One region of the Halomonas sp. IOP_6 genome, then DNA from elsewhere that is predicted to be linked to it. Evidence: predicted binding sites of a transcription regulator. Region 1 holds the regulator's gene; the other holds the start of a gene.

What was found. The regulator FNR, encoded in region 1, switches genes on or off when oxygen is low (the NO sensors DNR and NnrR bind a similar motif). The targets are predictions, from matches to a motif close to TTGATNTANATCAA.
Region 2: dsrO (sulfate reduction electron transfer complex DsrMKJOP subunit DsrO) is a predicted target of FNR. The motif match lies at 1,687-1,700, and genes of this name have one in related genera.

Annotation. Positions count from the first base shown of each region.
Region 1 covers NZ_JAIRBO010000003.1:454,933-459,113, forward strand. The annotation lists gene hemN (oxygen-independent coproporphyrinogen III oxidase) at 1-1,322, shown strand, start outside; gene fnr (fumarate/nitrate reduction transcriptional regulator Fnr) at 1,381-2,133, shown strand; gene ttcA (tRNA 2-thiocytidine(32) synthetase TtcA) at 2,120-3,085, opposite strand; gene K7H08_RS08300 (DNA polymerase III subunit epsilon) at 3,152-3,802, opposite strand; gene K7H08_RS08305 (putative nucleotidyltransferase substrate binding domain-containing protein) at 3,808-4,181, opposite strand, start outside.
Region 2 covers NZ_JAIRBO010000003.1:82,379-86,559, reverse strand. The annotation lists gene nrfD (NrfD/PsrC family molybdoenzyme membrane anchor subunit) at 1-823, opposite strand, end outside; gene dsrO (sulfate reduction electron transfer complex DsrMKJOP subunit DsrO) at 807-1,583, opposite strand; gene K7H08_RS06580 (XRE family transcriptional regulator) at 1,840-2,112, opposite strand; gene purE (5-(carboxyamino)imidazole ribonucleotide mutase) at 2,331-2,843, shown strand; gene K7H08_RS06570 (5-(carboxyamino)imidazole ribonucleotide synthase) at 2,856-4,031, shown strand; gene K7H08_RS06565 (TraX family protein) at 4,085-4,181, opposite strand, start outside.

The DNA of each region.
Region 1 (4,181 bases):
GTTACACGTCCTACCCGACAGCTCTAGCGTTTCATGAGCAGTTTAGTGCCGATGACTTTACTCAGGCGCTAGCGCGCAGTAACGAGAGCCACCGCCCGCTATCACTGTATGTACATGTACCCTTTTGTCGAAGAATTTGCTTCTACTGCGCTTGCAATAAAATCGCAACGAAGAATACCGCCCTTGCAGAACCTTACCTTTCTCGGCTAGATCGAGAAATGGTGCTCACTGCCCGCCATTTAGACATTTCACGCCCGGTGCAACAGTTACACTGGGGTGGTGGTACGCCCACATTTCTAACCTTGGCACAGATGGGGGACCTAATTGACCGCCTAGATGCCCGTTTTGGTTTATCTAGCTCAGCCGATCGCGATTACGCTATTGAAATAGATCCTCGTGAAGCAGATGTATTTACGTTGCGCCATCTACAGTCTCTCGGCTTTAATCGACTAAGCCTTGGCGTGCAGGATTTAAATCCGCAGGTACAAAAAGCCATCAACCGAGTACAACCCCGGGTACTCACCGAAACGTTGATGGAAGAAGCACACCGTCTTGGTTTTCGCTCACTCAATCTTGATTTAATTTATGGGCTGCCATTTCAAACCGAAAAAAGCTTTGCTGAGACGCTAAGTCAAGTCATCGAACTCAACCCTGCACGGCTGTCCGTATTTAATTATGCGCACATGCCCACCCGCTTTGCGCCACAACGACGCATTAACGAAACGGACCTCCCCAGCGCTGATGAAAAGCTGGCTATTTTGCATACCACCATAGAAATGCTGACTAACGCAGGCTATGTGCATATTGGCATGGATCACTTTGCACGACCTGACGATAGCCTAGCGATTGCACAGCGCAACGGCACCTTACAACGCAATTTCCAGGGCTACTCTAGCCATGCACAGTGCGATTTAGTTGGCTTAGGCGTATCCGCTATATCACGGGTTGACGACGTTTACGCACAAAACCCGACTCAGCTTGACCAATATGAAGCAGCCTTAGATCAAGGTAAGCTGGCAACCGTCAAAGGATTAAGGTTAAATAAGGACGACCTAATACGAAGAGACGTGATTGAACGGCTAATGTGCGACATGCACATTGATCTAGCGGCAGTTGGAAAGCGTTGGCACATCGATGCTAATGACTATTTCTCCACCGCAATTGAGCAATTGAAGACAGCTGAGCAAGACGGCTTAATCACTCGCCATCAGCAAGTTATTAGCGCCACCCCCACTGGACGGCTACTGATTCGCCATTTGGCGATGGCCTTTGATGCTCGCCTAGCTGATCAGCCTACTCAGCGCTACTCTAAGATTGTATAAGCTTCTTGAGACGTCTTGCCTCTGGGCCTATGATGGCTAACGAGAAAGGGAGAATGATATGCCACACCCCGCCAGCCAACGACGCTCACTGCTGCAAGAGGCGCGCTGCCAGACCTGTAGCCTAAGCTCGCTGTGTCTACCGCTTGCCTTAGAGCTTGAGGACATGAGCCAGTTTGATGCCATCATTCGCCGCCGCGCACCACTCAAAAAAGGCGAGCCCCTATTTCGTCAGGGTGATCACTTCACTAGTGTGTATGCCGTCCGCTCAGGCAGCCTGAAACAGGTGACCAGCGAAGGGAACGGCAATGATCAGTTGACAAATTTCTACCTTCCCAGCGAACTAGTGGGATTGGACGGAATTGACGAAGAGCACTACCCCGGTAGCGTCATTGCACTGGAAACCACTACGGTGTGTGAAATCCCATTTGACCGTTTGGACCTGCTTTCCGAAGAACTGCCCGAACTACGTGGCCAGCTTTATCGGAGCATGAGCAAAGAATTGCGAGATGACCGGCGTATGATGCGCTTGCTATCGCGCAAAACGGCCGATCAGCGACTAGCCAGCTTTTTAGTCACCCTTTCAGACCGTTTTCGTCGACGTGGATACTCGCCTTATAGCTTCAGACTCTCCATGTCCCGCGCCGACATCGGCAATTACTTAGGCTTGGCGGTAGAAACGGTCAGCCGTATTCTTAGCCGCTTTCAACAGCAAGAGGTGGTGGCTGTTTCCGGTCGCGAGGTTAATATTTTAGATATGCGGCGCCTCATCACGCTAGCTGAAGAGGAAGAACAGTCGGCTAGTCCACGCTAAGCGCCTGAATACGCCCTTCCATCAACGCCGCTTGTTTGGCTTCAAGGCCAGCAAAGTCAAATAAACGGCGGTCTGCTAGCTGGGAAGGCGCTACATTGGTCACCGCTTTAAACATGCTTTCTAGACGTCCTGGGTGTTTTTTATCCCACTCAGCCAACATATCTTTGACAACTTGACGCTGGAGATTGGGCTGAGAGCCACATAAGTTGCAGGGAATAATAGGGAATTCCATTAGTCGAGAAAACTCTCCAATATCAGCCTCTTTGCAGTAGGCAAGGGGGCGAATGACAATATTCTTGCCATCGTCAGATAAAAGTTTGGGAGGCATTGCTTTCAAAGTGCCACCAAAGAACATGTTAAGAAATAACGTTTCTAAAATATCTTCACGATGATGCCCTAGGGCAATTTTCGTTGCCCCAATTTCCTCGGCAAACCCATAGAGCGAGCCACGTCTTAGTCGTGAGCAGAGCGCGCAGGTCGTTTTTCCTTCTGGGGTTTTCTCTTTCACCACCGAGTAGGTGTCACGCTCTAGAATGTGGTATTCAACACCCACTTTATCTAGGTACTGGGGCAGCACATGCTCCGGGAAGCCTGGCTGTTTTTGATCCATATTGACAGCGACCAGAGAGAAGTTAACAGGCGCGTTGCGCTGCAGGTTAAGCAGTATCTCCAGCATCGTATAGCTATCTTTGCCGCCAGACAGGCACACCATCACCTTGTCACCTTCACCAATCATTTGATAATCAATGATGGCGTTGCCAACCTCTCGCCGTAAGCGCTTTTGTAGCTTATTAAATTCACGCTTTTGTTTAGCGGCGTGATGCTCGGATGGTGTCTGTGCGCTATTAACAGCAGGGCTGTCAACAGAAACAGTATCAGGCGCTGCGGGGTCAAAATAGTTAGGTTGTAGCATGGTGTAGGCACTGCCGATGGTAGAAGAAGCAGCGGGCATTCTAACAAGACTCACCACGTCCACCCAAGATAAACCCGTGGATTCATCCCATGAGGGTAGTAACGACTACCCTTGCTGGGCGATCTCGCGCTGCAAACGCAGATATAAAAGCGCGCTTGCGGTTGCATCCCCCAGCACTCCCATCCATTGAAGAGCGGGTATTTGCCAACGAGCGAGCGCTTCGGTTAGGCGGCCGCTCGTCTCACACTGTGGATGTAAGCGACGCAGCTGACGATAGTGTAGCTTTCCAACATCGACCTGGGCATTGGGCAAACCAAATCCCAACCCGGCTTTAAACAAAAGATTTAGGTGTTCCACCGAGCGGCCTAACTGCCAACCAATTAGCGGCCGATTACCGATGAATTCAGCTAGCGCCCCAAGATGCTCAGCGTTAGGCGCCAGCACCGTGTCCGTCGCATACAGCTGATGATGTCGCCGCAATGCAGGGGCGTTGTTGTTTTGCTCTTCTGCCAGGGTAGCCACCCAGGCTCGGCTGGTCTGCACTCTCCCTGGGCTTAAGACAACAGCAGCGACGCTGACCACCGGCGCTTGGCCTGGGCTAACCTGGCAGGCAAGCGCCACCATTTCTTCCCCCATGTAGGGCTGAAACAGCCATGCGTAGGGGGAATCTGCCCAACGTCGACGGTCGCTTTCGCGCTGCATTAATGTACGCAGCGAGCCACTGAGCAGTGACATATGCCGGTCTAACAAGCGCATTCCGCTCACGAATACTCCAAATGATAACGATGGGAGAGCCGCTGCTTAAAATCTTTTACGATATGCAGCGCCTCACGCAACAGGTCACGCTCAAGGGACGAGAGTTCTTGCACCACAACACGGTTACTACGCTGCTGAGTCGACGCTTCTGCTGTCTGCAACTGCTGCTTTAAACGTAGTTCGGTAAACAGCGCCAGCGCCTCGCCCAGGTCGTCAGCAAAACGGCGATCAAGACGACCATCTTCTGCTAAAGCGTCCAGGCGATCTAAGGTGGAAGTGGCATTAATGCGTCGCTCGAGGGCCATTGTGCGCACCCCATGAACAATAGGGAAAATACCGCCTTTTTTAATATCGATCCCATGCTGAGGCTTTTTTAAGG
Region 2 (4,181 bases), 370 kb from region 1:
GCGCAACGCCGGTAAGGCCACCCCAAAGTGCGGTGCTGCGCCAAGAGGGGCTGAAACGGACAGATTCTAGTGCCGCCGCCACTGAGCCAACGTGGGCATTCAGGCCGTCTAACAGCCAGCTGAGCGCTATAAGCCCCGCTAGCGCACAGAAGGCTAACAGGACATAAAGCATCTGCCGGGTGGCGGCGGGCGCGCAGAGTCCGCTCACGCGATTGAGGACCAGTATTAGCCCAGCGGCGGCAATAAACCCGCTCGCTACCAGCATGGGCGGTAGCCAAATGGTGTTCCATAGCGGGCGGGCTTTGACGATAGCTAGCTCCGCTCCGGTGTAGAGCATAATGCCGCTTGAGAGTAACAGCGCGATTAGCCCCGTCAGAGCCACCAGCGCTTTGGGTGTTGCACCACTGCCCATGCTCAGCCACTTGGCGATCAACCCGCTCAGCCCAGCTGCCTGTTGCCGGGCCTGCAGCGCGGGTCGCCAAGCCAGCCAGGCGAAGCCTAAAACGCTGATCAGATACAGCGGCAGTACCACACTGCCAATCGACATCCACGAATGCGTATTGGCGTAGGCGTAGAAATGCCAAAAGCGCAGTGGCTGGTGTAGATCTGCCAATAAGGCCACCGGTGCGACTAGCGTTGTGCTGACGCAGGCGATCATTGCCAGACGTGCTGTAGGCAACCAGGATTGCTTGCCAAACACCAGTGCGGGCGCCGCCAGCCAAAGGCTGGCGTAGGAGACCGCGATCATAAAAAAGTACTGAACTGCCCAGGGATACCAGGCGATGTCATAGCGTGGGGCGAGTAGTTCAATGGTGGAATTCATAGCCCATCTCCTGGCCGTGGGGGTCAAGCACTTCAAGCGCCACGGGTTCTGCCACGGGGCGTGTAGTGAATCGTTCGTCCATACCTAAATAGAACACTTGGGGAAGGGTGTTTTTTTCTGGCTGAAGCACCATGAGCGCGTCGCGATGCTCGTTGATCAGACGGCTGATTTGGCTGTCTGGATTGCGCATATCGCCAATAATGCGGGCGCCGCCCACGCAGCTTTCAACGCAGGCAGGCAGTAGCCCTGCTTCTAAACGGTGGGCACAGAAGGTGCATTTGTCGGCAGTTTGAGTGCGCTCATTAATAAAGCGGGCATCGTAGGGGCAGGCATTGACGCAGTAAGCACAGCCGACGCAGCGGTCACTATCGACGACAACGATGCCATCTTGCTGTTGATAGGTCGCCTCAACAGGGCAAACCGGAACACAGGGCGGATTTTCGCAGTGGTTACATAGCCGCGGCAGCATAAACGTTGCCAGTTCACCACTTTCTTGGTGGTGCACTTCGTATTGAGAGACAGTGGTTCGAAACTGGCCAAGCGGTGCAGCATTCTCGATATGGCACGACACCGTGCAGGCTTGGCAGCCGATGCATTGGCGAAGGTCGATTAGCATGCCGTAGCGTTTGCTAGGATCGCCCTCGCGGCGGGCAGGCTGCTGATTAATGCCAGCTTGAGCAAGACTGGATAGCGGGACTAGCGCAGCGCCCGCGCTTAGTCGGGCCAACTGGCCTAGCAACGACCGACGAACGGCGTCCATAACGCCTCCTTAGCTGATTAAGATGTTGCTGATAGAAACAAGCCGTTGTTTCACAGCGAATGATCTGGATACGCTAAGGTTACGCCTTTGGTATTATAAAAAATTGATACGTGTCAATGGGTTAGCGAGGGTTTCTTAATGTTCCCTTAATCTTGAAACGCTAATTGGCTGTTTTAAAACGAAAACAGGCCTGCCCAGCGGGCAAGCCTGTTAGCAAACAAAAGGGATGAATGATTACGTTAGGTAGCAACTATTGCTATGGCGTCTCCAGCTCTAACGTGCGACGCAAGACATTGAGTTCATCAACATCTAGGTGCTCTAGCCTTCCGGCGAGCAGGTCGCTGATCTTTTGTACTGGAAGCCCAGCCCGGCGGGCTATTTCGCGGCTTCCCAGATCTGATACGGCGATCAGGCGGGTAATGATACGCATGAGGCGCGTACGTTTTTCTAAATCCCTGACATCGAGGTCAGGGCTGCTTCGCGGAGGATCTAGCGTTTCTGCGTGAGCAGTTGAGTATGCCGTACTCATGGGACTCCATCAGTCTGAAATGACAAACACACAATGCCGCCAAGTCGCGCGCATTTCAATGCTACTTTGATTAAAAATTCGATCTATTTACAAACGCGCTCTAAGCGACTAGCTCTGGTAGACTATGCGCCTTCTAATTTCCTGGTGAGCCGCTTGCGGCACACGGCACATTAAACGCTTGATTGCTTTAGTAGGCCCTTTGGCCGAGGAGTTTTTGCATGTCAAACAGCGCACCCAAAGTGGGCGTGATCATGGGGTCAAAATCTGATTGGCCCGTCATGGAACACGCGGTGGCGATGTTAGAGCGGCTGGGCGTCCCTTATGAGACTCGCGTCGTCTCCGCTCATCGTACCCCTGACTTGTTGTTTGACTATGCTAAAAGCGCCGCTGAACGTGGCCTGCAAGTGATTGTTGCAGGAGCGGGCGGTGCCGCCCATTTGCCCGGCATGGTGGCTTCCCAAACGGCGTTGCCGGTTCTGGGCGTGCCAGTAGAATCCAAAGCGCTTAAAGGCTTGGATTCATTGCTTTCAATTGCGCAGATGCCTGGTGGAATCGCTGTTGGCACACTGGCGATTGGTAAAGCAGGGGCGACCAATGCAGGCTTGTTGGCAGCACAGATTGTCGGTTTGCAAGACACCACCGTGCGTGAAGCGGTCGAGGCTTTCCGCGCTGAGCAAACTCAAATGGTGCTGGATAACCCAGACCCTCGCCCCGATGCGGAAGCGAACTAAGGAATCCCGGCCATGAATTCTGGTATCTCGAAAAGTTCTGGTAGCTCAAAATGCGCTGGCATCGCTAAAAATATTGGTGTGCTCGGTGCAGGCCAGCTTGGTCGTATGCTGGCATTGGCTGGCTACCCGCTAGGTAATCGCTTCACCTTTTTAGACACGACCGGCAATCCGAGTGCGGGCATTGGCAACGTGGTTATCGATCCCAACAACCAGCATTTGGCAGAATTTCTCGATAAGGTCGATGTAGTAACCTATGAATTTGAGCATCTGCCCGTAGCGCTGGTTGAGCAAATTGAGCAGCACAAGCCCGTTTATCCAGGAAGCCGCGCAATTGCGGTGTGCCAAAACCGTGTTGAAGAGAAAGCCTTATTCGACCGCTTAGGTATTCCCACGCCTGCTTACCGTGTCGTTGAGAGTGCCGAGCAGCTTGAAGCGGCAGCGAATGAATTGGGCTGCCCGGTGGTCGCCAAATCGGTGACTGAAGGGTATGACGGTAAAGGGCAGGCGGTGCTGAGAGCGCCGGAGCAGGCTGAAGAGGCATGGAAGAGCATTGGTCACCGTCAACTGATCGTTGAAGCGTTTGTCGATTTTGTACGGGAAGTCTCGATGATTGCCGTGCGCGGTCGTGATGGGGATGTGGTGTTTTATCCCATGGCGGAAAATCAACACGTAGATGGCATTTTGCGCTATTCCGTTGCGCCGTTACCGGATTTAGCTGCCAGCGTTCAAGAGACAGCCGACAGCTACATTCGCATGCTGTTGGATGAGCTGGATTACGTGGGCGTGATGGCGTTGGAACTGTTTCAAACGCGGGATGGCAGTCTGTTGGCTAACGAGATGGCTCCACGCGTGCATAATTCTGGCCACTGGACCATGGACGGTGCGGTCACTAGCCAGTTTGAAAACCATCTACGCGCTGTGCAAGGCCTACCGCTTGGCAGCACCCAAGCTATTGCGCCTACTTGCATGGTGAATGTAATTGGCCAGGAAGGTGACAATGTCGCGATTTTGGCGATTGGCAATACTCACTTGCATCGCTATGACAAAGAAGAGCGGGCAGGGCGTAAGCTGGCACATGTCAATGTCGTCGCTGAGACGCATGCCGAGCTGCTTGAAAAAGTGCGTGCTTGCCAGGCATTACTACCTGATGCACCGCCGGTGGCGTGGAGTTTCGAACGATTACTGTAAAGTTGATGGATTATCACTACGAAGCCGCCTGATTAGGGCGGCTTCGTCGTTGATTACCCCGCCAGTTGGCCGCTAAGCAATAGCCACAGCGCAATTAAAGCAAAGTGTCCTGGATACCAAGCAAGCCATAGGCTGCGCGGCATGGCCAGG